2 regions of the Viridibacillus sp. NPDC093762 genome follow, and region 2 is predicted to be linked to the other one. Evidence: predicted binding sites of a transcription regulator. Region 2 holds the regulator's gene; the other holds the start of a gene.
The links. The regulator NrdR, encoded in region 2, represses ribonucleotide reductase genes. The targets are predictions, from matches to a motif close to AACACNATATATNGTGTT.
Positions count from the first base shown of each region.

Region 1: the regulator NrdR is predicted to act here: its motif matches at 10,458-10,475, upstream of ACQKM9_RS10655 (vitamin B12-dependent ribonucleotide reductase).

Region 1 covers NZ_JBNNUK010000007.1:14,287-29,727, forward strand. The annotation lists gene ACQKM9_RS10595 (hypothetical protein) at 1-309, opposite strand, end outside; gene ACQKM9_RS10600 (stage III sporulation protein AE) at 561-1,469, opposite strand; gene ACQKM9_RS10605 (hypothetical protein) at 1,557-1,931, opposite strand; gene ACQKM9_RS10610 (SpoIIIAC/SpoIIIAD family protein) at 1,936-2,178, opposite strand; gene efp (elongation factor P) at 2,282-2,839, opposite strand; gene ACQKM9_RS10620 (M24 family metallopeptidase) at 2,861-3,922, opposite strand; gene aroQ (type II 3-dehydroquinate dehydratase) at 3,941-4,369, opposite strand; gene ACQKM9_RS10630 (hypothetical protein) at 4,397-4,846, opposite strand; gene ACQKM9_RS10635 (DUF1385 domain-containing protein) at 5,028-5,906, shown strand; gene ACQKM9_RS10640 (DUF3139 domain-containing protein) at 6,020-6,415, shown strand; gene ACQKM9_RS10645 (hypothetical protein) at 6,443-6,793, opposite strand; gene ACQKM9_RS10650 (HAD hydrolase-like protein) at 6,865-7,434, opposite strand; gene ACQKM9_RS10655 (vitamin B12-dependent ribonucleotide reductase) at 7,857-10,430, opposite strand; gene ACQKM9_RS10660 (lipoate--protein ligase family protein) at 10,606-11,439, opposite strand; gene ACQKM9_RS10665 (rhodanese-like domain-containing protein) at 11,544-11,924, shown strand; gene ACQKM9_RS10670 (ATP-binding protein) at 12,042-13,307, shown strand; gene ACQKM9_RS10675 (ASCH domain-containing protein) at 13,408-13,881, opposite strand; gene ACQKM9_RS10680 (hypothetical protein) at 14,243-14,527, opposite strand; gene gcvPB (aminomethyl-transferring glycine dehydrogenase subunit GcvPB) at 14,714-15,441, opposite strand, start outside.
Region 2 covers NZ_JBNNUK010000003.1:164,916-180,356, forward strand. The annotation lists gene rplT (50S ribosomal protein L20) at 1-55, opposite strand, end outside; gene rpmI (50S ribosomal protein L35) at 110-310, opposite strand; gene infC (translation initiation factor IF-3) at 348-854, opposite strand; gene ACQKM9_RS06275 (iron-containing alcohol dehydrogenase) at 1,222-2,412, opposite strand; gene thrS (threonine--tRNA ligase) at 2,660-4,594, opposite strand; T-box leader at 4,758-5,000, opposite strand; gene dnaI (primosomal protein DnaI) at 5,076-6,020, opposite strand; gene ACQKM9_RS06290 (replication initiation and membrane attachment family protein) at 6,007-7,434, opposite strand; gene nrdR (transcriptional regulator NrdR) at 7,458-7,925, opposite strand; gene ACQKM9_RS06300 (glyceraldehyde-3-phosphate dehydrogenase) at 8,167-9,189, opposite strand; gene coaE (dephospho-CoA kinase) at 9,323-9,919, opposite strand; gene mutM (bifunctional DNA-formamidopyrimidine glycosylase/DNA-(apurinic or apyrimidinic site) lyase) at 9,933-10,805, opposite strand; gene polA (DNA polymerase I) at 10,818-13,445, opposite strand; gene pnpS (two-component system histidine kinase PnpS) at 13,772-15,316, opposite strand; gene ACQKM9_RS06325 (winged helix-turn-helix domain-containing protein) at 15,316-15,441, opposite strand, start outside.

The sequences.
Region 1 (15,441 bases), on a different contig from region 2:
TAATACTCCAGTTACTTGCCCACTTTCTTGTCCAGTTGTATTAGACCAGCTGAAATAATTCTCTAAGGATGAAGATTCTTTTTTTACATCTTGTGCCGTTTGTCCACCTGCATAAAAATAAATCTCAACTTCCCCAACTTTGTCAATCCTTGATAAAATGACCGCTAGCTGTTCCGCTTCATTAGTAGATACATTCTCTCCTTTAGACGATGTTTTCATAGGATTATCATTATTGTATGAAAACATGGCTACAATAATGATGACAATTGCCATCAATATTCCTACATAGTAAATTGACGTTTTTTTCATATTCTGCACCGCTCGAGCTAGTCATCCCCCTCTTCACATCTTTCCTGTTATCTACATCATTGTATGAAGCTTAACTCTAATCTATGAGATACTAATGCCAAAAATTAAAAACAAACTTTAAAATCCATATTGCAACGATTATTTTCAATAGAATAACCCACTCTTCCGGGTCCTCCAGTAGTAAACTTACAATTTTCCCAATGAATATAATGACGACTAGACCAAGTAAAAATACTTCCACAACCCCAATCCTATCCATCTTGTATTTGTAGTTTCAGAAGTATAACTGCTAATATCGCTGTAAAAAAGAAGGCGAATGCGATAATAAAAGATACTGCACACAAAACAAATAGTGTTTTGCCTATATCATCTAAAAAACTCGCAATATCTTTATCAGAAAAAGGTTCCATCAATGCCGCCAAGAAACGAAAACTTAATCCCGACATTAAAATTTTTAATGTCGGGATAATAGCAGCAGTAAATATACCTATCATTAAACCTGTACTCGTTACCGTTGCAGTAGTTGATGAATATTTTCTAAATGTACTTAAACTCTCAGTTATAAAAGAACCTATAAACGGAATGTTTTGCTGGATCATCTTTTTCAATGGTCCGAGTGCAGCTCCTGTAAAAGATACTGAAACAACACTATTCATTACTAGAAACATCGAATAGCACATGACCGTAGCAGAAACGACGCTTAATACAAGTACACGTATAAAGTCAGCCATTCGTGCAAAAGATATTTCTGGCATGAAACGAGATAGGAAATCAAAAATCAAAGATGCCGTCAACAAAGGGATTAGCCATCTCCCCGTTAAAAATACAGCAAATTGAATTAGTAATAATAGCATAGGATGCCACGCCATTAATGACATAGCGCCTGATGAGATGGCCATTGCAGACATTAATATTGGATAAAGGGCACTAAAGAATGCAATCATATTCTCAGATAATGCCTGCATCATAGTAAATGATTGATAAACCGGCTTTAATGTCGTAGTAAGTATAGCGATAAAAAAGAAAACCCTTGTCCACTCTTTAAATTGAGGCATTATAAAGTTTAATATTAAAAAGAGTAGTGCGTAAAAAAGTAATGAAACGAGAGTAAATAGCGTGTCCTTGAAGGGGGCGACCAAAATCTCCTGTAACCAGTCCAATCTTGCCCTCCTATCTTTTTTTGACGTTTACCCAAAAATTTCTTCTATTAAATAGAGTTTGTCCATAAAAATGACAACCTTTATCTACTACGGTTCTATCAAACGTTGCCAAATTGAAAATAATTCAATTATCTCTTTTAGCCAAAGAGATAAAATAACAAGCTTTACCGCTGTATGCGATAAAAAGGCAAGTGATTCATAATCCTGGTCATTTAAATGTTGTGACACGGCTGTTGAAACAAAATATATAAATGCACTGCCTAGAATGAGCGATAAATATGGGATTTCAATTGGAAATGCATGCAATAACCTTTGAAGAAATGGGATGAATAAACGCATAATTAAAAAGCTCATTAATAAGAAAAAAAACACCGTATAAAAGACACGATGCAGAGCAGGAATTGCCATTTGAATGAACATTAAAAGAATAAGCATAATCACAGCGTAAAATAATATCGTCATAAGCTCAGGTAGCCGTTAACCATTGGAAGAAGGTGAGAATTTCATCAAAGAACAAACGTAAAAAATGTAGCAATTCCGCTGCGATATACATATAGGCTAGAAAATAAAGAAAAAAAGAAAATTCCTTTTTACCGGTTTGTTCAAAGAAGATATGTAAAAGCGCAATCACAAGTCCAATACCGGCGATGCGTAGAATGTCTTGAAGTTCCGTAGCTGCCCCTCCTCTTGTATAATCTAATCTATGCAAAGCTAGAGCAAGTTATGATTTCCAATCATACAAACATCGGACTGAACAAAAAAACGACCCCTATAGCATAAGCTATAGGGGTCGATTATAAAGAATGAATTATTTACCCACGAGATACGTAAGTGCCTTCTTCAGTGTTAATGACTAATTTGTCACCAGCATTAACAAAGAATGGTACTTGTACAACTAATCCAGTTTGAACTGTTGCTGGTTTAGAGCCACCTGAAGCAGTATCACCTTTAATTCCTGGTTCAGTTTCAACTACTTCTAAAACAACTGTATTTGGAAGATCCACACCAAGGATTTCTCCTTCGTAAGACATAATTGAAACTTCCATGTTCTCTAATAAGAATTTCAATTCGTCTTTAAGTTGGTTTTCAGTTATTTCAATTTGGTCATAAGTTTCAGTGTTCATGAACACATGATTATCACCTGAAGCATATAGATATTGCATTTTGTTATTGTCAATTTGAGCTTTTTCTACTTTTTCACCTGCACGGAAAGTTTTTTCCATTACTGAACCGTTACGTAGGTTACGAAGTTTTGATCGTACAAAAGCTGCCCCTTTACCAGGTTTTACGTGTTGGAAATCAAGTACACGGAAAAGTCCACCGTCTACTACGATTGTTAGGCCTGTACGAAAATCGTTTACTGAAATCATGAATGTTCCTCCAATATTACTTTATAAAATGATTAATTCTTTTGTGGAATGAGTTAGTTTTTCATTACCTGTCTCTGTGATTAATGTATCGTCCTCAATACGGACACCACCGATTCCTGGTAGGTAAATACCAGGTTCACATGTCACGACCATACCTGGTTCTAATACAGTAGGTGAACGGAACGATAATCCAGGACCTTCATGTACTTCTAAACCAATTCCATGACCTGTTGAGTGGCCAAATGCCTCACCATATCCATGTGCTTTAATATAATCACGTGTTACTGCATCAGCTTCAATACCTGTCATACCTGGTTTAAACTGCTCTAATCCAAGTAATTCAGCATTTAATACAATGTTGTAAATTTCCTTCAATTGATCTGAAGGCTCTCCAACTGCAACTGTACGTGTTGTATCAGAGATATAGCCATTATAGAGCGCACCAAAATCTAAAGTGACAAAATCACCATTTTCTATTATTTTATCAGTTGCAACGCCATGTGGCAATGCCGAGCGTACACCTGATGCAACAATTGTATCAAAAGAAGATGAAGTTGCTCCTTGTTTTCGCATGAAGAATTCCAATTCATTTGATACTTCTAATTCTGTTTTGCCAGCTTTAATAAATGTTAGTATATGCTCGAATGCTGCATCCGCTATTTCACAAGCGACCTTTATAATATTAATCTCTTGCTCCGTCTTAATCAAGCGGATTTTTTCTACTAAACCTGAAACTCCTACTAAATCAGTTTTTAGATGTTTCGAATATACTTCATATGTGCTATAGCTAACGTTTTCTTTCTCAAATGCTAATGTTTTGATACCCATCTCTTGTACTTGATTAGCAATTTCTTCAATGATTGTAGCTTGGTGTTGTACAATTCGATAATTCTGTACTTGTTTCGAAGCTTGTTCAGTGTAACGGAAATCCGTAATAAAGACTGCATCATTTTGTGAAACAATTGCTACCCCAGATGTTCCAGTAAAATCAGTCATATAACGACGATTATAATCATTTGTAATAAGTATTGCATCAAGCCCTTGTTCTTGTAATGCTGCTCTTATTTTTTTTAGTTTTTCCATAATAATCAATTCCCCCTGTTATTGTTCTAAAAACATGCGTAATGCAAGTTGGTACCCTTTAGTCCCTAATCCAGAAATTTGTCCCACACACTCTGGTGCTAAATAAGAGTGGTGACGGAATTCTTCACGTTTATGTATATTCGAGATATGCACCTCTATGACAGGAACATTTACAGAAGCTATAGCATCGCGTATTGCAACACTTGTATGTGTATATGCACCTGGATTAAAGACAATGCCAGCAATTTCATTGTCTTCAGCGTCATGAATCCAGTCAATCAACTGGCCTTCATGATTGGACTGCTTTAACTCAATTGTGGCACCAAACTCACCTGCTAGCTTTTGAAGGGCTTTATCTATATCTTGAAGAGTTTCCGAACCATATATTCCTGGCTCTCTCTTACCTAATCGATTTAAATTAGGCCCATTTAAACATAAGTAATTCATATCTCTCCCCCTCCCATTTTGATGAATTTATTTTACCACATCAGTATTATAAGGTATTTTACTTCGGGTGTCTAAACTTTCTGCTTTTTTATGGAACATTGCCGTTTCCACTATAAAACGTAAGTGCATAGCAATTAAGACGAAGATAGGAATCGATATTTTTTTTAGCTCTACCGTACCGAACATCCACCACTGTAATCCAAAAAGCAGAATAATACTCAATCCAATTGCAGCTATATCCGCACGAATAGCAATGCAGAGTTCACTTAAATAAAAAATCACAATTGCTAAAACAAACAACATAATGACTAATGTCGTCCACTTAAATAATGGCGTATGCCCACTAAACAAATGCCATCGCTTAGACCAACCGATTGGACTCCAATGAATGATTGAAAATATTTGTAGTAATCGTAGACAAACAGTGAACGACACTGCACTTAAAATGGATGTCCAAAACAAGACCTGAATTTTCAAAACACAACACTCCTTTTTTACAAGCATTGCCTCATTTTCAAAAGCTATTCTTTTCCTAGAGCTTTTTTATAATTTTTAGTACAATAAGAACAGTTGAATATACAAAAAGAGAGCGGTGTGGCAAGTGAAGGATCAACCTCAGACTCCAATTTACGGGGGGCAAGCATTGATTGAGGGCGTAATGATGGGCGGTAAAGAACATACTGTATCCGCTATTCGCCGTAATGATGACTCAATAGAGTATTTCTATGTTAAAAAAGAAAAAAAGCCAGCGCTTCAAAGGCTGAAGAAGATTCCGTTTATTAGAGGGATAGTAGCTATTATTGAATCTGCTGCAATCGGCTCCAAGCATTTGCAATTTGCAGGTGATCGCTATGATGTCAATCCAGGCGAAGAAGTTGAAGAATCTGCAGAAGAAGGCTCGAAGCTCCAAATGATTTTAGGCGTAGCTGCAATTGGCGTACTTTCATTCCTATTTGGTAAATTTATTTTCACATTAATTCCTGTATTCTTGGCACAGCTTTTCCATACATGGCTTCCAGGAAAAACCGCACAAATTTTGTTAGAGAGTGGTTTCAAACTAGTATTGCTACTTAGTTATATTTATTTTGTATCACTTACTCCACTTATTAAACGTGTTTTCCAGTACCATGGCTCTGAACATAAGGTTATCAATTGTTATGAAAACGGTCTACCTTTAACAGTAGAAAATGTTCAAGCGCAATCACGTTTACACTACAGATGTGGTAGTAGCTTTATGTTATTTACAGTTATCGTAGGTATGTTCATCTACTTCCTAGTACCAACTGATCCTTTCTGGCTACGTATTGTAGATCGTATATTATTAATTCCAGTCGTACTTGGAGTCGCTTTTGAAGTACTGCAATGGACTAATGCTTGTCGGAATATACCAGTACTTCGCTATTTAGGTTATCCTGGTTTATGGCTTCAATTACTTACAACAAAAGAACCCAAAGACGATCAAGTAGAAGTTGCTATCGCTTCATTTAATAAATTATTAGAAATCGAGAAAGACCCTAAAAATATAACAATAAACTAACAGAAACGTAGAAGAGCTCAGTAAGCTCTTCTACGTTTTTCTTTTTATAGATAAAATGACATTTTACACAAATGGATTTAATTGGTATATTTTAATGGAGGAGGTTCTTTCTATTGAAGAAAAGACTTTTTGTTATTTCTGCTGTTTTTATATTAATTAGTAGTCTATCTTTTTTATATATTTATATTATTAAAAACGGCAATCCTTATACGATGCTTTTAGTTCAATATCATATGAAAAAACATATGGAAAGAAACGACATTACAACCGATATGATAGTTCCGGATAATTCTGGTTACATAGAACCTAAACAGGTAGTACACAAGGATTATTATCGCGGCTTCTTTCAATTACAATTTAAAGATGAACCGCAAATTACTTATTATTACGGCCTACATAAAGAAAATAAAGCAATCATTCAATTTTGCAAAGAGAATCCGTTAGTTGTAAGTTCCTTTAAAAAGGCTAAACATAGTGAAGAAATTTGTGCACATGCCTATAATAACTAAAAAAATCTGTGCAGAATTTGCACAGATTTATTTGTTTTTAATAGCGCGAAGCTTTTGAATTCCTTTTACTCCAAAGTAACCTATTACCCAAAAGACAAGAAAATATAAACCATATCCCCATGCAGAGCTGTTTAATACCGTAAAGAGGATAATGATAAAAGCAATATAAGAAACTGCTAATGCAATCCATGGATTAATATTATTTAGAGCACATGAAATTCCCTGCACTAAAAAAGTTAAAGGAAAAACAAGGACTAAGCTAAGAAGGAAATAGGATTTATTTGCTTCTTCATTTCCAAAAGCTCCTGTTAAAGTCATCGCGATAACACCTAACATCGCAAACGCCGGGAAGAAAATACCCGCAATTTTATTACCCACATGATCACTCCTAACAAATTGTCTTCATTTTATCATGAATGTTCACATAGATGGGAAATTAAAAAATACGTTTAACTGTTTAATTTTACTACATCAAAAAAATCATCATAATCATATATTTGAAAGTCTGCCGCTTCACAACTCCCCCCATACATACAACTCATCATCCCTATTTTCTTCGCAGGGATTAAATCGAGTTCCCTATCTCCAATCGCTATATCTAAATCATATTTTTTATGTAAATATTGATAAGAAGTTGGATCTGGCTTGCGTGGAAAACCATTATCAACAGTGACAATTTCAATGAAGTAGTTTTCAAAACCATAGTATTGAAGAATATCCAAAACCGGTTTTCGCTCCTTATGGGTCATAATTACATTTTTGTTTGCAAATAGCAAAATTCTCTCAACATTAGGAAACGGCTTTATACTGCTTGGTGGTAAGTCTAGATTAAGCTGTTTAACCTCTTTTATTTGTTCATCTGATAATTCGAAATACTTAAATGCATGTGTTGCCGATATCTTCAATTCGCGATAAATATCTTCTCGAGCAACTGTCCCATTCAATATTTTATATAAATTTTCTGTGTACGCTGGATATGTATCAAATAAAGTACCATCAAAATCCCATAGTATATTCATATAACCCCTCCTAATTTCTACAAACAAAGTATTTATATTAATTACTTATTACTATTTCCCCAAAAAATTGTTGTATTTATTTTTTGGCGTGTCTTTTTTATTTTCCACGGTAATATTCATGTTTATTTTCCCTCCAGATAATATAGCAATATTATTTACATCTTTCTCTCATTTAAACATAATACGCCTAACCTACAACTTCCAGGAACTTCTTTTATCTGCATTATAATCAGAATCACGTTAAAAATTCCAGGTGCTTTTTTACATGGTTTTACTAGATCTATTCATAAAACTGAATTTCAATCAAAAAAAAGACTCCCTCTTCATCTATTAATGAATGGGAGTCCTTAATGGTTGTTATGATTTTAAGTGTTATCTAAAATAACCGTTTTCGCGCTCGTTAGTAGCTCAAATTCAGTGACTTAAAGACCACATTTAAGTTGTGCTCCACAGTTAGTGCATGTGTTACAGCCGCCTAGTTCTTCGACTGTTCCTTTGCGACATACTGGGCATGTGTTACCGACTTCAGAGCCGATTGTTACGTTTGTTGAACGTAAATCTTGAATTGTATCGATTAAAACAACTGGACGTTTTTCAGTCACTTGTTCTTCTTGTAGAGTGTCCTCGTCCATAACGTTTTCTTCTGCTTTTAGAGTTAATACTTGTGAATCACGGCTACCATCTACATAAACTGTACCGCCTTTAGCGCCACCGTTATATAAGCGTTCGTACACTTTCTGTACTTGCTCCACAGTGTAACCGCGTGGTGCGTTTACTGTTTTAGAGATTGAGCTATCAATCCAGCGTTGGATGATACATTGTACATCTGCATGAGCTTCTGGAGCTAATTCCATGGCAGTTACAAACCATTCAGGAAGGTTTGCTTCATCTGCATCTGGGTTAGCAGCTAAATATTCTTGTACAATATCAGCTTTTACTTCAATGAATTTACCAAGACGACCACTACGGTAGTAAGTAAATGAGAAGTATGGTTCTAATCCAGTAGAAACCCCCACCATTGTTCCAGTTGAACCTGTAGGAGCTACAGTTAGTAAGTGCGAGTTACGAATACCGCCTTCAAGTACTGCTTCACGGATATGCTCAGGCATTTTTTGCATGAAGCCAGTTTCTGTAAAGCGTTTGCGAAGTGATAATGTTTCAGCTTCTGTTTCTCCTGTTAAGAATGGAAAACTACCTCGTTCTTTTGCAAGTTCAGTAGAAGTTTCATAAGCTGTTGTCGCAATCGTCTTAAAGATTTCATCAACAAGGATGTTACCTTCTTCAGAACCGTATTCTTTTTCACAGTAGATAAGTAAATCAGCCATTCCCATAACACCTAGTCCAACACGGCGTTCACCTAATGCTTGTACTTTGTTGTCTTCAAGGAAATAAGGTGTAGCATCGATTACGTTATCTTGCATACGTACTCCGACACGAACTGTTTCTTTCAACGCTTCAAAGTCTACTGTTTTCGTATCTTTTTGAGCAAATTGCGCTAAGTTTACAGCTGCTAAGTTACATACTGAATACGGCGCAAGTGGTTGCTCTCCACATGGGTTTGTTGCTACAACTTTCTGGCCGTATGCTTTTGCATTTGTCATGTCGTTTGCGTTGTCGATGAAGAAAATACCTGGTTCTGCTGAGTAAGTTGCACAGATATTGATTAAGTTCCAAAGTTCACGTGCTTTTACTTTTCGGTACGTACGTACAGCATGTCCCATTTCAGCCCATTCACGAACATCGCCAACTTCATGCCATGTATCGTTATAGATTTTCATTTCTTCAGCATTATATGATTCAACCGCTGGGAATCGTAAGTCAAATTCAGCATCAGCTTCTACAGCTTCCATGAATTCATTTGTGATTGTAACAGAAATATTCGCACCAGTTAGGAATTCAGCGTTATGTACGCTGTATGTTCCGCCATCACGTAATTTCGTCTCAGCATCACGAATAATCGCTTCATTAAAACCACCGACACCAGGGATAGTTTTATAATTAATAATACCTTGATACATCGCTTCTTCTTGTTGCGTTAAAGGTTTGAATTTTAGTTTTTCTTTTGCTAGACGTTGGATTGTTTCATCCGTTGTATTTTCGATTAAGAAACGTAAAATACGAGGATTCTGCATTTTTGAAATAATAAATTCAATTATGTCCGGATGCCAATCTGCTAACATAATCATTTGCGCACCACGACGTGATCCACCTTGTTCAACAAGATGAGTCAGCTTAGCAATATCATCTAACCAAGAAACAGATCCTGATGATTTACCGTTTACACCACGAGCAAGCGTGTTTCGTGGACGTAATGTAGAACCATTAGTTCCTACACCGCCACCGCGACTCATAATTTCCATTACTTGTTTACGGTGATCACTAATGCCTTCACGAGAGTCTGCTACAAATGGCATTACATAACAGTTAAAGTAAGTAACATCTGTTCCTGCGCCTGCTCCGTAAATAACACGTCCCGCTGGAATAAAGTTTAACTTCACTAATTGTTCGTAGAATTTTTCATACCATTCTTGGCGTTTTTCTTCTGTTTTTTCAACGGCTGCTAAGCCAGTTGCATTACGTTTCGCAATTTGTTCGTAAAAGACTTCAAGAGGCTTCTCAATAACGTCTAAAGAACGTGTGACAATTCCTGATTGTTGTTCAGAATCATCATCAATAGCACTTCTATAATCTGCTTCAATCAGCACTTCAGCTGTTTTCTTTTCTGTATTAATTGAAACGATATAACCAAGACCACGTGCTGGGAATTTAGGGTCAGCTTTGACCGTTAAAACAACAAAATCCCCTGCTTTTAGCGTTTTCTTTTCCGTATCTTTAAAAGAATAACGGTCTATCATGACTAATCGAGACACACCTTTATGTGTTATATGCATGTCCTCTGTGATGGCATGAACTTGTGGAAATTGTTGAATATCATTATTTAATTGTTGTACATTAATCGTCTGATTATGATGCTGTGAAGCAAGTACCATTATCATTCGCCTCCCTATTTAGATCGCGCTTTAAATACTATATATAGTGTTTGTTCAAGACATTACGATACTATATATTGATAAAAAAAGCAAACAAGGTGATTTTGAGCAAAATGTTGATTTAACAACATTGGAAGCGATTTTTCGATTTTTGTAAAACTAAAATAAGTCAAAAAGACTACTATCTTCTAAAATTCCATTCATCACTTTCATAGCGAGTTTTTGCTAAATTATTAACAAAATCCATTTGTTCCTGCGTTAACGTGTACGGTACAAGTTCTATGTCTAACCCGTCCTCAAATCCTTTGCGGAAAGCAGATATACATGTCTCAACATCGACAGGTTTTTGTGCTAACTGATTAATAGCTACCGCTTTTTGTGGTAAATGTTTGCGCATACGCTCTTTTGAAGCTTCCGATGGAAATTTAAAAAGAGAAATCAATTTTTCATCATCGAGATCGATTAATATCGCTCCATGTTGTAAAATGACACCTTCTTGTCGCGTTTGTGCACTACCTGCTACCTTCTTACCTTCTACTACTAATTCATACCAACTTGGCGCATCAAAACAAACCGCGCTCTTCGGAGTTTTCAAATCTGCTCGTTTTTCTTCTGAATCTGGAACTGAAAAATAAGCATCTAACCCTAAGTTTCGGAAACCTAGTAATACGCCTTCGCTTAATACTCTATAAGCTTCAGTCACCGTTTTAGGCATGTCTGGGTAGTCTTCATTAACAATGATGCTATATGTTAGTTCATGTTCATGTAAGACTGCACGACCGCCAGTAGGACGGCGTACAAATCCAACATTTAATTTATGTAATTGTTCAAAATCAATGTCTTTTTCAGCACGTTGAAAATATCCAATAGAAAGTGTTGCTGGATTCCATTCGTAAAATCGTATTACTGGTGGAATTAAACCTTTACTATGCCAATGTAGGAGTGCTTCATCTAATGCCATATTGAATGCAGGGCTACAAGGACCTGAATTAATAAAATACCATGTTGTTTTCATTTGGTCTCCTCCTTATAATCAACTTATCTATTTTAACAAACTCATTGGACTATCGCTACATGTTCTTTTATAATATTACTGTAGATAGAAAGGGGTAAGACGATTTGAGTTGGTTATATACATTAGCAATTGTTTTATTTGTGGTGATTGTATACGCTTTAGTAAACGCTCTTCGTTTCAAAAAAGCAGTTACAACTTTAACACAAGAAGAATTTATTGAAGGTTATCGTAAAGCACAATTAATAGATGTGCGTGAGCCAAAAGAATTTGACGGTGGTCATATTCTAGGCGCTCGTAACGTTCCAACCTCACAACTTCGTCAACGCTATAAAGAAATTCGCCCAGACAAACCTGTTTACTTGTACTGCCAAAATGCTGGACGTAGTGCACGTGCTGCTATGTTATTAAAGAAAAAAGGCTACGATCAAGTATACCAATTACAAGGTGGATACAAAAATTGGACAGGCAAAATCAAAGTGAAATAATTTGATTGCGTTGCAAATAAAAAAGAGTCATTTCTATTTATAACAGAAATGACTCTATTTTTTCTTAATTATATATGTTTTATCTATAAATTAATAACGTCCATAAAGGAGGATATAATGCCAAAATTCTTATATACATTTCACGAAGATTTGCGACAAGACATCCCTAACTATGCAGATGTATCAGCGGTCTTTGAGCGCATCTCAAAAAAACTAAATGAAGTACACCCTGCTAATTTTCGTGGTGTGACTGTCGAACTAAATAATTCACAATTTCATCATCATTTACTAGAAATGATGGAAAAGGAATTAATCCGCTATGAAAATTTGAGTTATATATATGCCTCATTACCTAGCATTGTTTTAAATTCTGTCTCAGAAGATCAATTAGATAATCAGTTAAAATCAATTAAGACATTTAGTAATTCTTTAATCTACTTCCCTGATTATGAAGTCGCTATTACACAGATTCCTGTATTCCGCTCCGATTCAGAGTGGCCAGAGTTTTTCTATTTTACAACAAGTGCGGAGAAAATGATGAATTTTATAGAAGCTGTTCAAGAACAGTTACGTCAAATGTTGATGGAAACTGTCACCTACTTAGTTGATGTTCATGATGGTATTAAACGACGGAGTTACGGCGAAGGTAAGCAAATTACAAGAGAAGATGTTTTCTTAGAACCTTCACTTAAGCAAGAGATTTTCCGTTCAATTGATGAGTTTTTCAAGGAGGGTGGCAATTTCTTCAAACATTACGGCCTTCCTTATAAAAGAGGAATCTTATTATATGGCTCACCAGGAAACGGAAAGACTACGCTTGTAAAGTCCATTACAGGTTCTGTAACAGCTCCTGTTGTGTATTGGCAAATAACTGAGCATACATCAAGCGAGTCCATTGAAGAGGTCTTCCGTATGGTAACAAGTTTAGCTCCAGCAATACTCGTTATTGAAGATATTGATTCTATGCCTGAATATACACGTTCATTATTTTTAAATACACTCGACGGTGCACAATCACGTGAAGGTATTTTTTTAATTGGTACGACCAATTATCCTGATCGCATCGATCCAGCTTTAATCAACCGTGCAGGAAGGTTTGATCGAGCATACGAGATTATGAATCCTACAACTGAAATACGTGCGACATATTTACGCAAATTAGATATTCAGCATATATTCACAGAAGACGAGCTAATTGATGCTGCTAAACTTTCAAAAGAACTTTCTATGTCACAACTTAATGAATTATATATGTCAGTCGCTCTAAATTGGCATTATGATAAAAAACTCGATTATGAGAAATGTATTAAAGATTTACAAAAACAACGTAAAAAAGCCTTCCGTAATGAATGGGAAAGAAATGAAGTAAATATAGGGTTCTAAAAAAATACCCTCCTAGAGAATGATTGACTCAATCTCAGGGAGAGTATTTTTTTACGAATAGTATTTAATATCTTCATTAAATGGTTCTAATTTTTCTTATTTATACCTTATCTTGATAAACATCCATTACCTGAAACGTTTGACAAACAAGTAATAAGTCTGGGCTAAAGGTAAGATCATACTGATTGAGCTCCCAAGTGAAAAATTTCACATGCTCCCTATACCAATACGCATAGGTTAAATCTCCTTCACCTTCAGCCTTTGTAAAATCACTTGTTACTTCATTCATTTTCACCAAATCGATTTTTGTATATTTTATAATTGCTAACGGTTCATTGTTACCATCTAACACAATATCATACTGTCCAACTTTTTGAATTTCTTCTTTTTCAAGTTCATATACACAATGCGCAGCACATGTTGCTGTTTTGATTCCATTCACAACTAAACTCCCTAAATCATCCGCCATTTCTTTGGAGCCATCTCCAAACATCCATGACTCTGGAGTTGCCATATCTAATTCATTTTCTTTAGCATATGTATACCAATATTCATCTATTTTATTGATTGCCATTAGGTACTTTCCTCCTTACAATCAAAATCCTTTAAGTATTGCATACTAGTAGGGCATTTTCACCTTTATCTGATAGTTCTTTCACCTTAATTACTACTTTATCGGATTCCAGCCTATCATCTATACGCCCACTTGATTTCTAATAATAAATACAATCACAATGATTCTTTGAAGAAGTTCTATTTGATTGTTTAGACTTTCATCTTGACTTTTCGCCAAACTATACCTTAAGTATCTCATTCTTTTAATCTATTATTTCATGTCAAGTCCTCCTATATTAGTAATGAGATAATTATATTGCATTACTTAATATAAGAGGTTTCATATGCAGTAAACAGGTTTGAATTCTATACTTACTGTTTTAATCTATAACCGTTTTTTGCTTATTGATTTCTTGTAAAATTTGTAGATTCGTTAAACCATGTTTATGTAGCAAATCATAAATGATTTTCTTTTCGTATTCCATTAGCGCCTTTGTATGCGCATCTGGAGTGAAATAGATTAAGGTACTTTGTTCTTTTTGTTGCTTTATGTACAATTCAGAAATTAATTCATCAACCGTATATTCTTGATAATCCTCTTCTAAGGATTTTAGCAAGTCATTTTGATCATTAGTTGTATCATTAATACTTTTAAAGTAAGCCATGAAAACTCCCCTTTTTTCACACATTGATTCATACTGCATTTATGTTAGCATAGCAATTTTAAAGTCATCTGTCTATGTCCAAGCGATTTTTTCCATAACTAACATGATCTTTTCATTAAGCTATTTATATACAAATCATGAGAAAACCCCTAGCAAAGTGCTAGAGGTTTTCAATATACGAATATATTATACTCCTACTGTTTCTCTTTCGTATCGTAACACTGGGTTACGAGCTGCTCTTGTTTCATCAAGACGGCCAATAACAGTTGTATGTGGTGCATTTTGTACTACTTCTGGTGTTTCTTCTACTTCTTTAGCAATTTGAATCATTGCGTCACAGAAAGCGTCTAGTGTTTCTTTAGATTCTGTTTCAGTTGGTTCAATCATTAAACCTTCTTCCACATTTAATGGGAAGTAAGTTGTTGGTGGATGGTAGCCAAAGTCTAACAGTCGTTTTGCCATATCAAGTGTACGAGCGCCAAGTTTCTTCTGGCGGCTTCCACTTAATACAAACTCATGCTTACAATGACGGTTGTAAGGTAGATCAAAGTATGGCTCTAATCTTCTCATCATATAGTTTGCATTAATTACTGCATTTTCAGTTACTGCTTTAAGACCATCTGGACCCATTGAACGGATATAAGTATATGCACGAACATTAATACCAAAGTTACCGTAGAACGGCTTCACGCGACCAATTGATTGTGGACGGTCATAATCGAAGTGATAGCCTTCTTCTGTTTTCACTAATACTGGCTTTGGAAGGTATGGAATCAAGTCTGCTTTTACGCCAACTGGACCTGAACCAGGACCACCACCACCGTGAGGACCAGTGAAAGTTTTGTGTAAGTTTAAGTGAACGCAGTCAAAGCCCATATCACCAGGACGTGCTTTAGACATAACCGCATTTAAGT
Region 2 (15,441 bases):
TTAAAACTTTTTTACGACGCTTGCGCGTTACTGTACCGCCTTTTACGCGTGGCATAGTGATTACCTCCTGCTATTCATATATTATGAATTTGTATGTTTTCGAATCGAATTATTTCATGTAAGCAAGTAGAGACTTGATACGTTTGTAGTCTCCTGAAGAAACTAATTGACCTTTACGTAGGTGACGTTTCGCTTTAGTTGATTTGTTCGCGAATAAGTGGCTACCAAATGCGCGGTCACGTTTTAATTTACCAGTACCCGTTCTTTTAAAACGTTTCGCAGCACCACGGTGAGTTTTCATTTTTGGCATGTCGAATTCCTCCTAAACTGTTCGTGTAACTATAAAATTACTCTTTTTCGTTCTTTGGTTGTAAAACTAAGAACATGCTACGGCCTTCCATCTTCGGTTTTGATTCAACCGTAGATACTTCAGCACAAGCCGCAGCAAAGCGGTCTAATACACGTTGGCCAATTTCTTTGTGCGTAATTGCACGACCTTTAAAGCGAATAGATGCTTTAACTTTGTCTCCTTTTTCAAGGAACTTGATCCCGTTACGTAGTTTCGTTTGGAAATCGTGTTCATCAATAGATGGGCTCAAACGAACCTCTTTCATCACGATAACTTTTTGATTCTTACGCACTTCACGATCTTTCTTTTGTTGCTCGAATTTAAATTTACCATGGTCCATAATACGAGCGACTGGCGGTTTGGCCTGAGGAGCCACAAGGACAAGATCCAGATTGGCGCGTTCGGCAATCTCCAAAGCTTCGTTACGTGTCTTAACTCCTAGCTGATCACCGTTATGATCGATAACACGAAGTTCACGTGCGCGAATACCTTCGTTTACATACATGTCTTTGCTAATAACAATCCACCTCCGAATAGTGTCGCGAATACATGGTTTGGGCTATTTGCCCGATGACCGGTACGAATATTTCGATGTCCACAAAAAAACGAGCGGACATAGTCGAAATGTCCGCCCGCCGATATATGTACACGCCTAAATGCGTGATCCGTTCTATCATGTAACCTGTAAACATCATGTGATGAGTCAAACAGGTGAGAAGCGGGCAGCCTCTTCTTCAACCACAAACTTTGTATTCATTAACCTTTCTAAATTTATCATGTCTATTCGCTAATGTCAATGATTTTACTCGACGTTTTTCAAAAGAAAAAGTATTTACGCTTAAATAAGCGTAAATACTTTAAATTAACTTATGTTAACTATTCACTAAAACCTGTTCTTTAACCGGGAATTTGCATGCATTACGAATAATTTCTTGAACTTGGTCTAATGTTGGTTTACGTGGATTCGATGCGGCGCAAACATCTAACATCGCATTTTTCGCTAATGTTTCGATGTCTTCATCTTTCGCACCAAGTTCCGCAAAACCAGCTGGAATACCTAAATCTTTTGATAAACGCTCAATAGCAGCGATAGCAAGATCTGCTGCATCACGTTGGCTTAAGCCTTCTACGTTTTCGCCTAAGTGTTTAGCAATTTCTGCGAAACGATCTACTTTTGCCACTAGATTGAAACGACATACATGTGGCAGTAAAATTGCATTACATACACCGTGCGGTAGGTCATAGAAACCTCCGAATTGGTGTGCAATTGCGTGGACATAGCCTAGTAAGCCATTGTTAAATGCCATACCTGCTAAAAATTGTGCATAAACCATTTGTTCACGAGCTTCCATGTCTTCACCGTTTGCTACTGCACGTGGTAAATATTCTACTACTAACTGCATCGTCTTCACTGCACATGCATCCGTAATTGGCGTAGCAGCCGTGGATACAAAGGATTCAATCGCATGTGTTAGTGCATCAAGACCAGTAGCCGCAGTTAATTGTGGAGGCATACCAACCATTAACTCAGGATCATTAATCGATGCAAGTGCAGTAACATGCTTATCTACTATCGCCATTTTCACTTTTCTTGTAGTGTCTGTAATAATGGTGAACTTCGTCATTTCGCTCGCCGTTCCAGCAGTTGTATTAACAGCAATAAATGTTGGTAAAGGATTACTTGATAAATTGACACCTTCATAATCTGAAATTTTACCACCATTCGTTGCTACAATGCCAATGCCTTTAGCCGCATCATGTGCACTACCTCCACCCAATGACACAATCGCATCACAGCGTTCGTTTTGGTATACTTCCAATCCTTCTGCTACATTAATATCCGTTGGATTTGGTACGACTTTAGGGAAAATTGCTACATCCACACCAGCGTCACGAATAATTGTTGCTAGTGTTTCGGATAAACCTAATTTGTGTAATCCCTCATCTGTTACAAGAAGTGCTTTTTTTACGTTGTAGCCCTTTAAACGACTACCTACTTCTCGAATTGTCCCAGCTCCAAATAAATTAATAGACGGCATATTAAATTCGCTTTGTACACCCATGGATAAATTCCTCCTTAGACTCAAATGGTTTGTAATTACATGCAATAACTACTTTTCTAGTATCATCTATACATCAAGTAATCTCAACTTCTAAATTTGGCGTATTCTGTATTTAAATAAGGAAATAAGGTAACTCAAAGCAAAGGTTTTATCAAAAAATAGCAGATGATATTTTTTAGAATTAAGAACATACAAAAAGGTGACTGGACATTAATGTCCCAGCCACCTTTTTAATATTAGATATTACTTATTCAAAAGAAACGTCAGCTTTTAAATTCGCTAAGAAATCTTCAATCGCAATGCTTTCAGAGTCTTGAGAGCCATAGCGACGGACGTTTACACTACCTGCTTCTAATTCTTTATCACCTAATACAAGCATGTAAGGAATTTTCTTCATTTGTGCTTCACGGATTTTGTAGCCAAGTTTTTCTTCACGATCATCCATTTCAACACGGAAGCCTGCAGCTTGAAGTTTTTCTTCTACTTGTTTTGCATAGTCAAAGTGAACTTCGTTTGATACAGGGATGATTTCTACTTGTACTGGCGCTAACCAAGTTGGGAATGCACCTTTGTATTCTTCGATTAAGAAAGCTACAAATCGTTCCATTGTTGATACAACACCACGGTGGATAACAACTGGACGATGTGGTTTACCATCTTCTCCAACATAGCTCAAATCGAAGCGTTCTGGTAATAAGAAGTCAAGTTGAACTGTTGATAAAGTCTCTTCTTTACCGATTGCAGTTTTTACTTGTACATCAAGTTTTGGACCATAGAATGCTGCTTCGCCTTCAGCCTCGAAGTAGTCTAAGCCTAGCTCATCCATTGCTTCTTTTAGCATGCCTTGTGCTTTTTCCCACATTGCATCGTCATCAAAGTATTTTTCAGTATCTGCTGGGTCACGGTAAGACAGACGGAATGAGTAATCATTTAAGTCGAAGTCTTTATAAACACCTAGCACTAATTCTACGACGCGTTTAAATTCTTCTTTAATTTGATCCGGACGAACGAAAATATGCGCATCGTTTAGAGTCATACCACGTACACGTTGAAGTCCCGATACAGCACCTGACATTTCATAACGGTGCATTGTACCAAGTTCAGCAATGCGTAATGGAAGGTTACGATATGAGTGCATTGACGATTTATAAACCATCATATGGTGTGGACAGTTCATTGGGCGTAATACAAATGTTTCGTTATCTACTTCCATTGGTGGGAACATATCATCTTGATAGTGTGCCCAGTGTCCAGAAGTTTCATAAAGTTCTTTAGAACCTAACACCGGAGTGTACACATGTTTGTAACCAAGAGATAATTCTTTGTCTACGATATAACGTTCGATTGTACGACGGATTGTTGCACCGTTTGGTAACCATAAAGGTAGTCCTTGACCTACTTTTTGAGAAGTAGTGAATAATTCAAGTTCTTTACCAATTTTACGGTGATCACGTTCTTTTGCTTCTTCTAACATTTGAAGGTGTGCTTTTAAATCGTCTTTTGTGAAGAAGGCTGTTCCGTAAATACGTTGTAGCATTTTGTTATCTGAGTTACCTCTCCAGTATGCACCGGCGATTGATAACAATTTAAATTCTTTAATTTTACCTGTAGATGGAACGTGTACACCTCGGCAAAGGTCGAAGAAATCGCCTTGTTCATAGATCGACACTTGCTCATCTGCAGGAATAGCTTCGATAAGTTCTAATTTATATTCATCATCAATTGCAGTGAAGCGCTCGATTGCTTCATCACGTGATATGTCTTGACGCGTGATGATGATGTTTTCAGAAATGATCTTTTTCATTTCTTTTTCGATTTTTGGAAGATCATCAGCAGTGATTGGTTCTGGTGAGTCGATATCGTAGTAGAAACCACCTTCAATTACTGGACCTACTCCAAGTTTTACACCTGGGAACATACGCTTTACAGCTTGCGCTAAAAGGTGAGCTGTAGAGTGACGCATTACTTCTAATGCATCAGCATCTGAAGGTGTTACGATTGCAATGTCACCGTCTTCTTCTAGAGGTGTTGTTAAATCTACTAATTGTCCGTTAAATTTACCAACGATTGCTTTTTTACGAAGTCCTGGGCTAATTGATTGTGCAATTTCTTCAGTTGTTGTACCTTTTGCAAATTCCTTTACTGCGCCATCTGGGAATTTTAAATTAATCATGTCTGCCATTTTGTGATCTCCTTTTAATTGTATTTATTTTAGCCTTACGAGAGGTTAGGACCGCACGTAGCGGGTCACACAGTCGTTGCAACAGGACGTGGCGTTTTTAGACTGTGTTCCTTGAAACGGGCCGCTTCAGCATTTAGTTGAAAACGCAAAAAAGCCCCATCCCAAAAGGGACGAGGCTGTATTCTCGTGGTTCCACCCTTCTTCCTTCTACTGCCCGCACTTAATAGAATGCAGGTATAGACGAAGCTCTCGATCGGCTAACGGGCCGTTACCGTCGACAATTACTAGTACATTCACTGTCGCTGCTCCAAGGGGGTAAATGAGTTGCCGTACTAAGAAGCTTCCAGCCTAGGCTTCTCTCTCTAAAAGTCGTACAAAAAATTGTTGTCCTTTTCAAAGCATTTTTTATATTATGACTGAAAGTATACGCTCGATTAAGTTTAAAATCAAGTAGGAAAAAAAGTCGTACAAAAAATTGTAACTATTTCTGATCTCTTCTGTTTTGCCCACTCATTCGAATTGGCGTCGTCAAAGCTTTAATACGTTCCATAATTCGTGAAGCTTTTAACATATCACGATCACCTTTTTGGTTATATGCTAAATGGTCTTCTAATTCATCGTATCCAAGATTAGATGTGATAAATGTCGGTAATTGCTCCGCCATTCGATAATGAAAGATTGTTCCTAAAATTTCGTCACGCGTCCAACTCGACAACGTTTCTGCTCCTAAATCATCTAGCATTAAAACAGGTGCCTTTTTCACAAAATCGATTTTCTCTTGTAAAGATTGATCTTGGATCGAACCTTTCATTTCACGTAAAAATTCGGGTACAAATACTACAACCGATTTGATTTGTAAAGTTGCCAGTTCATTGGCGATAGCCCCTAATACAAAAGATTTACCGACACCAAATTCACCGTATAAATAAAAACCTTTCTGAGGAAGTTCACCCGTTTCTTTAAATTCACGAACGAAATCTGCTGCTCTATTGGCGATATTCACACGTGAATGGTCATCAATCATTAAATCTTTGATTGTCGCTCTTAACACTTCTTTTGGCATATGCATACTCGAAATCATAGAGGCCGCTTTACGACGCTCATCTTCCATGCGTTTTTGTTGGCACGGTGTATATTCGACTTCTATTGAATCACGAATAATAGACAATTTCGGTATAAATCCCTTTAATGCATTTTGACATTTTACTACGGATGGACATGCATCACAATCATGTTGTTGACCAGTATACTCATATAGTTTAACGAGACCACGGTCTACCATATCTTTATTTACTTCTTGATCATTGTCAGCTAGAAATTGCTGGACACCTTTATTTTCAAGAATTTCTCGCTTCATTTGCTCGTATCGTTCTTGAAAAGTTTGTGAATCCATCACTTTTCTAAGTTGATTATTAATCGGTTCCATGTGAATCCACCTGCCCTTCTTCTATTCCTAGTTTTTCTAGAATTTTACGTCTTTCCTCTTCAAAATCGGTATCACTCTTAGTTACTTCTTTTGAAGTTTCTTTCATAGTAGCTTCTTTCTGAGGTTTCTTTTCTTTATTTTTCTTAAACCAGTCAGGCACTTTTTCTTCCCGACCACCGCTGTATCGTTTTTTCGTTGCTGGTTTTTGCTCAGCTGTTTTCCATTCCATATACTGCTTATGCTCATTACGCGCTAAGTCCATTGCTTCTTTCGTCGTTTTAACACCTTTTCGAATCCAATGAGAGGCAATCTTTTCGACATAGTTTTTAGTTAACTTCATGTCTGTACGTAAAAGAACATACTGAAGCAAGGCATTTACAACACCAATTGGCATTTGATATTGCAGAACAAGATTTTGAGCAAGCTGAATGTCAGCAGGAATTGGTTCTTTCCCATCTGCAATATCACGCAAGACATCAATTGGAGCGGTTGTTTCTAGATAATGAATCAATAACTCTTCCTTAGTCTGCAATGCTTGCTCTTTTGTATTATTTTTGTCTGCATCATTAACGACCGATTGGAAAGCTTGTTGCATTGCAGGTGGTTCTGTTGAAACAGTCAATTTGTAATAATCAGCTGCTGATTTCTTTAATCTTGACTCGGATAACGTCATATGATCATCTAGAGCAAGCATAACAACTTTTTGCATATCTAATGGTGTTAAATGATATAAAAAAGCTAACTTTGCAATTGTTGAATTCGCTTCAGCTGTAAGCGCTGAAGATGGTACAAGTTGTTCTGACAATCCAGCTCTAAGTAAAGAAAAATCAAAGTCCTCGTAGTTAAATGGTAGTTCTTTAGGTTTCTCTTTTCCCTTAACTGTCTGCTCATTCTCAAAGGAAGGTAAATGATGCTGCACAGGACGATAAACATCTGTAAATGTTCTTGACACTTCCTGATAGCCATCATTTGATGGACCCTTCTGAACGAAACGTTGGCGCAATTGTCTATAGGCTTGTTCACCAATTTTGCTAAATAAAAACATGGATAATAAAGGATCATTAAAAAAAGCCGATGCTTCTAAAGGCGGCATCACGTCGTACATAAATGAACGTACATCCTCAGAATCTTTACGCCAAGTGCGCATTAAACCAATAGCTTCTAATGCGATGCGCGACTCGAAAATCTTTGCGATCGGCATATCAAGTGAGTTCATCAAATGGTAATGTGATAATTCAGCTTCAGTCGTACTCTCCCCTTCAGCCCAAAGCATAAAGTATAAGCTAATGGGCTCAGCACCTATTAAAGGCTGATATAACAGAGTAATAAGTTGGCGATCGTAGCTAGATACGGGAAATGGCATTCGAATGGACAATCGATCAACGGGCTGTAGTTCTTTATATAAATGCACCACGATCACCGTCCTCCATATCACATTTACTTGTCATCGGATTGTCTTTCTATTAATTCTTTTAATTCATCAATAAAGACATTAATATCTTTAAATTGACGATATACAGAAGCAAATCTTACATAAGATACTTCGTCAATTTTCGCAAGTCGATCCATAATCATTTCCCCGACATCTTCTGTTTTCACTTCTGAGTTACCGATTCTACGTAGATCTTGTTCTATAGCAAATACTAATTCCTCTAATTGATTAAGGGCTACTGGTCGCTTTTCACACGCTCTGATAAGACCTCGCAAAACTTTTTCACGGCTAAACTCCTCACGTGAGCCGTCTTTTTTCACGACGATTAATGGCATTTCTTCTACTTTTTCAAACGTAGTAAAACGATATGCACATGATTCACATTCTCGGCGTCTACGGATTGCTTTATTGTCATCTACTGGTCTTGAATCAATAACCTTTGTTCCATTAAACTGACATGCTGGACATTTCATATTTTTTCTCTCCTGATTGCAAAACATTTTAGTTTATCTATTATATCAAATAATGCCTTAAAAAATCGAAAAAATGCAGTGGAAATTCTCAGATGTGTGATAAAGATACTGTTTTTAGCCAATATAAGGTCGATACTAACAGAAAAAACAGACATATGTTCACATTAATATGATGTTTTTTCTACCCTTAAACTAAAAAACCCTTTCTAGTACACTACTAGAAAGGGCCTTATTATTAAAATTAAACGTTTACAGAAGCCTTTAGAGCAGCTGCAACTTTTTTCGTTAAATCTACGACGCGTGTTGAATAACCCCACTCATTGTCGTACCAAGCAAGCACCTTCACTTTACGACTACCAATTACCATTGTAGTTAGGCCATCGATTGTAGCTGACGCTGGGTTCGTATTAAAATCCACGGATACCAAAGGTTCCATTGTGAAGTCTAATATGCCTTTTAGTGAACCAACTGATGCTGCTTTGAACGCTTCATTCACTTCTTCAACCGTAACATCATTGTTTAAATCTACTACTAAATCTACTAATGAAACATTTGGTGTTGGGACACGAAGCGCCATACCATGTAACTTACCTTCTAGTTCTGGTAATACTAGAGTTAGAGCTTTGGCAGCTCCTGTAGAAGTAGGGATAATTGAAGCCGCACAAGCACGAGCACGACGTAAGTCTTTATGTGGGTTATCAATATTTTTTTGATCATTTGTATATGAATGCACAGTTGTCATTAAACCGTTGTCGATGCCAAAAGTATCATTCAATACTTTTGCAACTGGCGCAAGACAGTTTGTAGTACAACTTGCGTTTGATATTACATCATGTTTTGTAAGGTCTAATTTTTCGTCATTAACACCCATTACAATTGTTACATCTTCATTTTTCCCAGGTGCTGTTAAAATAACTTTTTTAGCTCCTGCTTCTAGATGCAATGCTGCTTTTTCACGAGCATTGAATTTACCTGTTGCTTCAATAACGATATCAACATTCATTTCTTTCCAAGGTAAGTTCAAAGGATCACGTTCACTAATAAGTTCAACACGTTTACCATTTATGATTAGGGCTTTTTCTTCAAATTGAACATCCCCATCAAATCTTCCGTGATTTGTGTCATACTTAATCAAATGTGCTAACGTTTCAGCCGGGTAACTAGCATTAATTGCAACAATATTTAAATCATCTTGAAGTATCGCTTGACGGAACACCATACGGCCAATACGGCCAAATCCGTTAATAGCAATAGAAACTGTCATGAATAATATCCTCCTGTAATTGCGTTATACTTATTTTATTAATTCGAAAATTAGTATAACACATTTTAAGGAAAGTAAAACCTATTATGAGGAACATTTAAAAGTTATTCAATTCAGATTTTTCAAAAATACCTTAAGTGATTACATTCCACTTACATAATATTTTATGCAATTGTTCTTTCGTTGATTCGAGAGATTTATTATTATATATAACCGCATCAGCGCCTTTTTCCTTTTCTGATAACGGTAATTGAGAACTAATTCTCGCCTTAGCATCCTTTTCAGATAAATTATTTCGTTCCATTAAACGCTTTAATTGTGTTTCTTCTGTGACAGATACAACTAAAATCTTCTCAACGAAATGGTGAAGGCGACTTTCAAATAATAATGGGATATCCATTACGACATTGCTTGCACCATTTTTTAATAGTTCATCACGTTGACGAAGCATCTCACTACGAATAGCCGGATGAATAATATCATTTAACGTTTTACGGGCTGCAGGATTCTGGAAGATAATATCTCCTAGTTTAGGGCGATTAAGCGTCCCATCATCTAGCAATACATCTTCGTCAAATGCTTCCACTATTTGTTTTAGTGTTTTTGTTCCAGGTTCTACTACTACACGTGCTACTAAATCAGCATCTATAATAGGTAAATTTAACTCTTTTAGCATTTCTGCTACTGTACTTTTACCACTCGCAATACTTCCAGTTAATCCAATAATCATCTATATCACACCTTTAATGTTGGCAATTTGGGCAATAAACTGAGTTTCTGCCACCAATTATCTTTTGTTTAGTATCTCCATTACAAGACGGACAAGTCTTTTTCCCATACATCTTCAATCGACGTTGCATACTACCCGCTTCACCATTAATATTTCGGTAATCCGAAATGGTCGAACCACCAACATCAATACTTTCTTGCAAAATATGAACAATTGTCTCAAAAAGTTTAATTTTACGTTCTTTACTAATTCGTGACAGTTTTCGAGCTGGATGAATATTCATTTTAAACAGCGCTTCTGTTGCATATATATTCCCGCAACCTGCAATCACGTGTCCATCCATAATCACTTCTTTAACTGCCTTATTTGCATACTTCGTTAAATTTGCTTTCTCAAGAAAATGAGATAGCGCTTCATCTGAAAAAGGTTCAGGAGCCATTTCAAGTAGTGGTGGATGCTCTGCTAGCTCATGTAAAAAGCGCATTTCTCCAAAACGGCGAATATCCGAATAGACAAGCCAATTTTCATCATCGAATTGAATTAAAACATGCGCATGCTTTAGAAATTTCTCTTCTGTAATATCACTAAGTTGCGTTACATGGAACCATGCGCCCGTCATACCTAAATGGTTGACGAGCAAATATGGATTTCCTTCTTTCTCCAAGTGGAAAAATATATATTTTGAGCGACGTTCAATGCTTGTAATAGTCATTCCTTCAATCGCTTGTTGGAAATAATTAGGATCAACTACTTTTATAATACACTCTTTACCTTGCTCTTTCGCTTGTTTAATAACCTTTGAAATTGTCACATGATGAATCGTTTTACCCGTAACGAACGGTTGTAATGAACGCACAACACCTTCTACTTCTGGTAATTCTGGCATGCGATCACCCCTTTATTTTGTATCATACCAAGTTGGACCAAATGCAAAATCGGCTCTAAGTGGTACATTTAGTTCAAATGCTTTCCCCATCACTTCTGGAACTAATTTTTCGAGAATTGGAATTTCCTCTTTTGGTGCTTCGAAAATTAACTCATCGTGCACTTGTAGAAGCATTTTCGTTTGTAAATTTTGTTCTTTTAACGCTGCTGCCATATCTATCATTGCTTTTTTTATAATGTCGGCTGCACTACCTTGAATTGGTGTATTCATTGCAGTACGCTCCGCAAAGCTACGTAAATTGAAGTTTGAACTTTTCAGGTCTGGCAAATAGCGACGTCGATTTAAAATAGTGGTCACATAACCATGTTGCTTCGCTTCTTCCACTATATTTTTCATATAGTCTTGTACACCTGGGAAGCTAGCAAAATAACGTTCAATGAAATCTGCTGCTTCTTTACGTGTAATATTTAAGTTTTGAGATAAACCATAATCGCTAATTCCATAAACAATTCCAAAGTTAACTGCTTTTGCTGCACGACGCATATCCGACGTTACTTCCTCTTCTGCTACGTGAAATACATTCATCGCTGTATTTGTATGAATATCCAAACCATTCTGGAATGCATTAATTAAGTTTTCGTCACCACACATATGAGCTAATACACGCAACTCAATTTGCGAATAATCGGCTGCAAAAAGGAGCCATTCTGGATTTGATGGAACAAATGCTTGGCGAATTTTACGGCCTTCTTCAAGTCTTACAGGAATGTTTTGCAAATTTGGATCTGTTGAACTTAAGCGACCTGTTGATGTTAACGCTTGTTGGAATCTTGTATGAATTTTTTGATCTTCTTCGTGAATTTCTTTCAATAATCCCTCTATATATGTTGATTGTAATTTCCCAAGCTGACGGTACTGTAAAATATGACGAATAATTTCGTGTTCTGGCTCTAGTTTTTCTAATACATCCGCTGCTGTTGAATAACCTGTCTTTGTTTTCTTAATCACAGGTAAGCCCAATTTTTCGAACAAAATAACCCCGAGTTGTTTCGGTGAATTTATGTTGAAGGCTTGACCAGCAATTGAATAAATATCTTCTTCAATTGCTTTTAGTTTCGTTGTTAGATCATGCCCCATTTCAACGAGTCGTTCACGATCAACTGTAATACCTTCGCTTTCCATTTCACTTAATATGGCAGCAAGTGGTAACTCTAACTGTTTATACAGCTCAAATTGTTCATTTTCTCGAAGAAGCTGTTCTAATTTCGGCTGCAAAATGAATACAGCATTGGCTTTACGACAAGCATGCTCCGCCACAGATTCTATTGCCGGAGTGGCTTTCTTTGCACCTTTACCATATACATTGTCATTGGATAATACATCAGTATACCCAAATTCTCTTGAAATCGTTGCAACATCATCAGAAGGTATAGCGGGATTCACAATATATGCCGCTAAGAGCATATCGAATTCCACTCCTGCTAATTTAATACCATCACGTAATAAAGCGGCTTGCGCAGCTTTTGAATCAACCATATACTTCTGCTTTGAAGCATCTTCTAACCATTCTTTTAATGATGCTGAAGCCATTGCTTTGTCGTAAGGAATATAATATGCTTGCTTGTCGTCCACTAATGCAATACCAAATCTGTCGCAAGTATGATAGTGCTCATCAGCAAGTTCAATATGTACAGCCATCGCATCTTGTAACTGATCTGCTGATACATCTTCTAATATAGAGAAAGTTAGTTCCTTTGTTGTTGTTGCTTCTGATTGAAACTCACTTTTTTCGATTAAAGATTTAAAAGATAAATCTTGCCATAAAGAAAACAACTCATCTACATTTGGACCATCGTACACTAAGTCATCAAGTGTAATAGTAATAGGTGATTGACGATCAATCGTCGCTAACTGTTTGCTCATTTTCGCTTGCTCTTCATTGGTCGTAAGTTTTTCTTTTAACTTTGCACCACTCACTTGTTCTACATTTTCATATAGTTCTTCGATTGTTGGATATTGTTTTAATAATTTGATGGCTGTTTTTTCACCGACTCCAGGTACTCCAGGTATATTATCTGATGCATCACCCATAAGACCTTTCATATCAATAATTTGCTCTGGCGTTAAGCCATATTTCCCTTGAATATGATCCGGTGTATATTTTTCAATATCCGTCATGCCTTTACGTGTAATATAGACAGTTGTATTATCTGATGCAAGCTGCGTTAAGTCTTTATCTCCACTAACCACGATTACTTGTAGCTTTTGTTCTTCAGCTTTTTTACTTAAAGTACCGATAATATCATCTGCTTCGTACATTTCTAGTTCATATTGTTTAATACAATATGCATCTAATAATTTTCGCAAATATGGGAATTGCTCTGAAAGTTCAGGTGGTGTTTTCTGACGTCCACCTTTATATTCTCCGTATGTAGAATGACGGAACGTCGTTTTACCAGCATCAAATGCAACAAGCATTTTCGTTGGTTTCTCCTCTTCTAATATTTTCTGTAGCATCGTAGTAAAGCCATAAACGGCATTTGTGTGAATACCGCTATCATTTGTTAATAATGGTAATGCAAAAAATGCTCGATATGCTAAGCTATTGCCATCTAAAAGTAGTAACTTTTCTTTTGTCATATATATATTCTCCTCTTACTTTTTCTCTATTTTGAGCTGTTTTCTTTATATGTTATTATGCACGGAATTTCTTTTTTCCTAAACGTCAAAAAGCCGTCTCTCCCTTCTATCTTACCACGCGTGTAAGTAGAAAGGAAAATGACGACTGATACAAATACGAAAAAATGTTCGTATTATTAAATCACTGTATTCTGCTTTTTAAATTCTAAAAAAAGAATCTAGGGTAAACCTAGATTCTCACTTCCAAAACACTGGTTGAAGGGGGCTTCGAATATTATATTAACAAAGGATTATGAAGAGTATATATATATATTGTAAACATTGTGTTAATTTGGTTGTTTTTCTGGCAAAATAACACGCATTGTCGTTCCTTTACCAACTACACTCTCCACTTGAATTTTACCGTGGTGCGCCTCTATTAAATGCTTCACAATTGCAAGACCAAGACCTGTTCCACCAGAATTACGACTACGTGCTCGGTCGACACGGTAGAAACGTTCAAAAATTCTTGGGATTTCAGGTTTTTCAATTCCAATTCCCTCATCGATTATTTCAATGACACCACTTTTGTTTTGTTCATATAATTTTACTTTAATTTTCGTATTCTCTGGCGAGTAAGTAGTCGCATTTGTCATTAAATTCATCACTACCTGGATTAGTCGATTTGCATCTCCTTCAACTACAACATCCTGCTCAATTTCCGCTTCGAAAGATATGTTTTTTTCCTCAAGACGTGGCACTGTCATTTCAGTCGCCCTTACAATTACATCCTTTAAACTTGTACGAGCAATGTTGACAGTAAAACCATGCTTTTCAATTTTCGATAACTCAAGCAAATCTAAAATAAGCATCTGAAGGCGATTACTCTCTTTATTAATAATTTCTAAAAAGGACAATAATGTACCTTGTTCTTTGTAAGCACCGTCTAATAATGTTTCAGAAAAGCCTTTTATCGATGTAATAGGGGTACGTAATTCATGCGATACATTTGCTACAAAATCCTTACGTATTTGCTCTAGCTTTTTCAATTCCGAAATATCATGCATGATAATTACAATCCCTAGCCAGTGACCGTGTTCTCCTATTACCGGAGCTCCATATACTTCCATATGGTGGAATTCTTGTTGGATTTCTATTTGCATTTGTTTACGGTATGTTATTTCTGTCATAAAGACGTGATCGACAAATTGCTCTAATTCATTCGGTAATCCTAATTCGCGGAAAACCTGTTTATAGACTGTATCATGAGGCACATCGAATAATTCCAAAAACACTTTATTTACAATAGATACATGCCCTTCCTTGCCAATCATTATAAGTGCACTACCCATATTTTCTATTAGCGTTTTTAGACGTTCTTGCTCCATCTCGCGAATCATCATAATATCTTGCAAGTTCCGAGCAAGAATATTAACCGCATTACTTAGTTGTATCGTTGGTGATTCTACATTTTCATATGCCCTTGCACGATAATTTCCTTTTGCCAACTCTAACGCTGTATTTGTTACATTATCTATAGGCTGAGCCAAATTCTTTATCAAGCGTGAAGTAATAACCATAAGTAGTATAAAGGTTATTATCAAAGTGACAATAAGCATAATCCATAGTCGAATTCGTATATCAGCTAATTCATTTCCGCCAAAATCAAGCGGTAGGGCATTTATTATAGACTGTTCTTGATCTACAGTTAAATCAATACTTTGCTTTTCTATTGCACGTAAAATATTTTCATGTGATCGAATGGAATTAGAGCGTATAGAATCCTCTACATATACAGGAAAAAGCTGGCCTAGTATAAAACCAAGACCAGCTAACGCTGTACCATACAGAAATCCAAAAGAAATGAGCAACCTAACTTTAAGAGATTTCATCATAGCTTCGGCTCCTCGAATTTATAGCCTAACCCTCTTATTGTTTTAATGAATTTTGGTTTACGACTATTTTCTTCAATTTGTTCACGCAAGTGACTAATGTGTACATCAACAATCCGCGTATC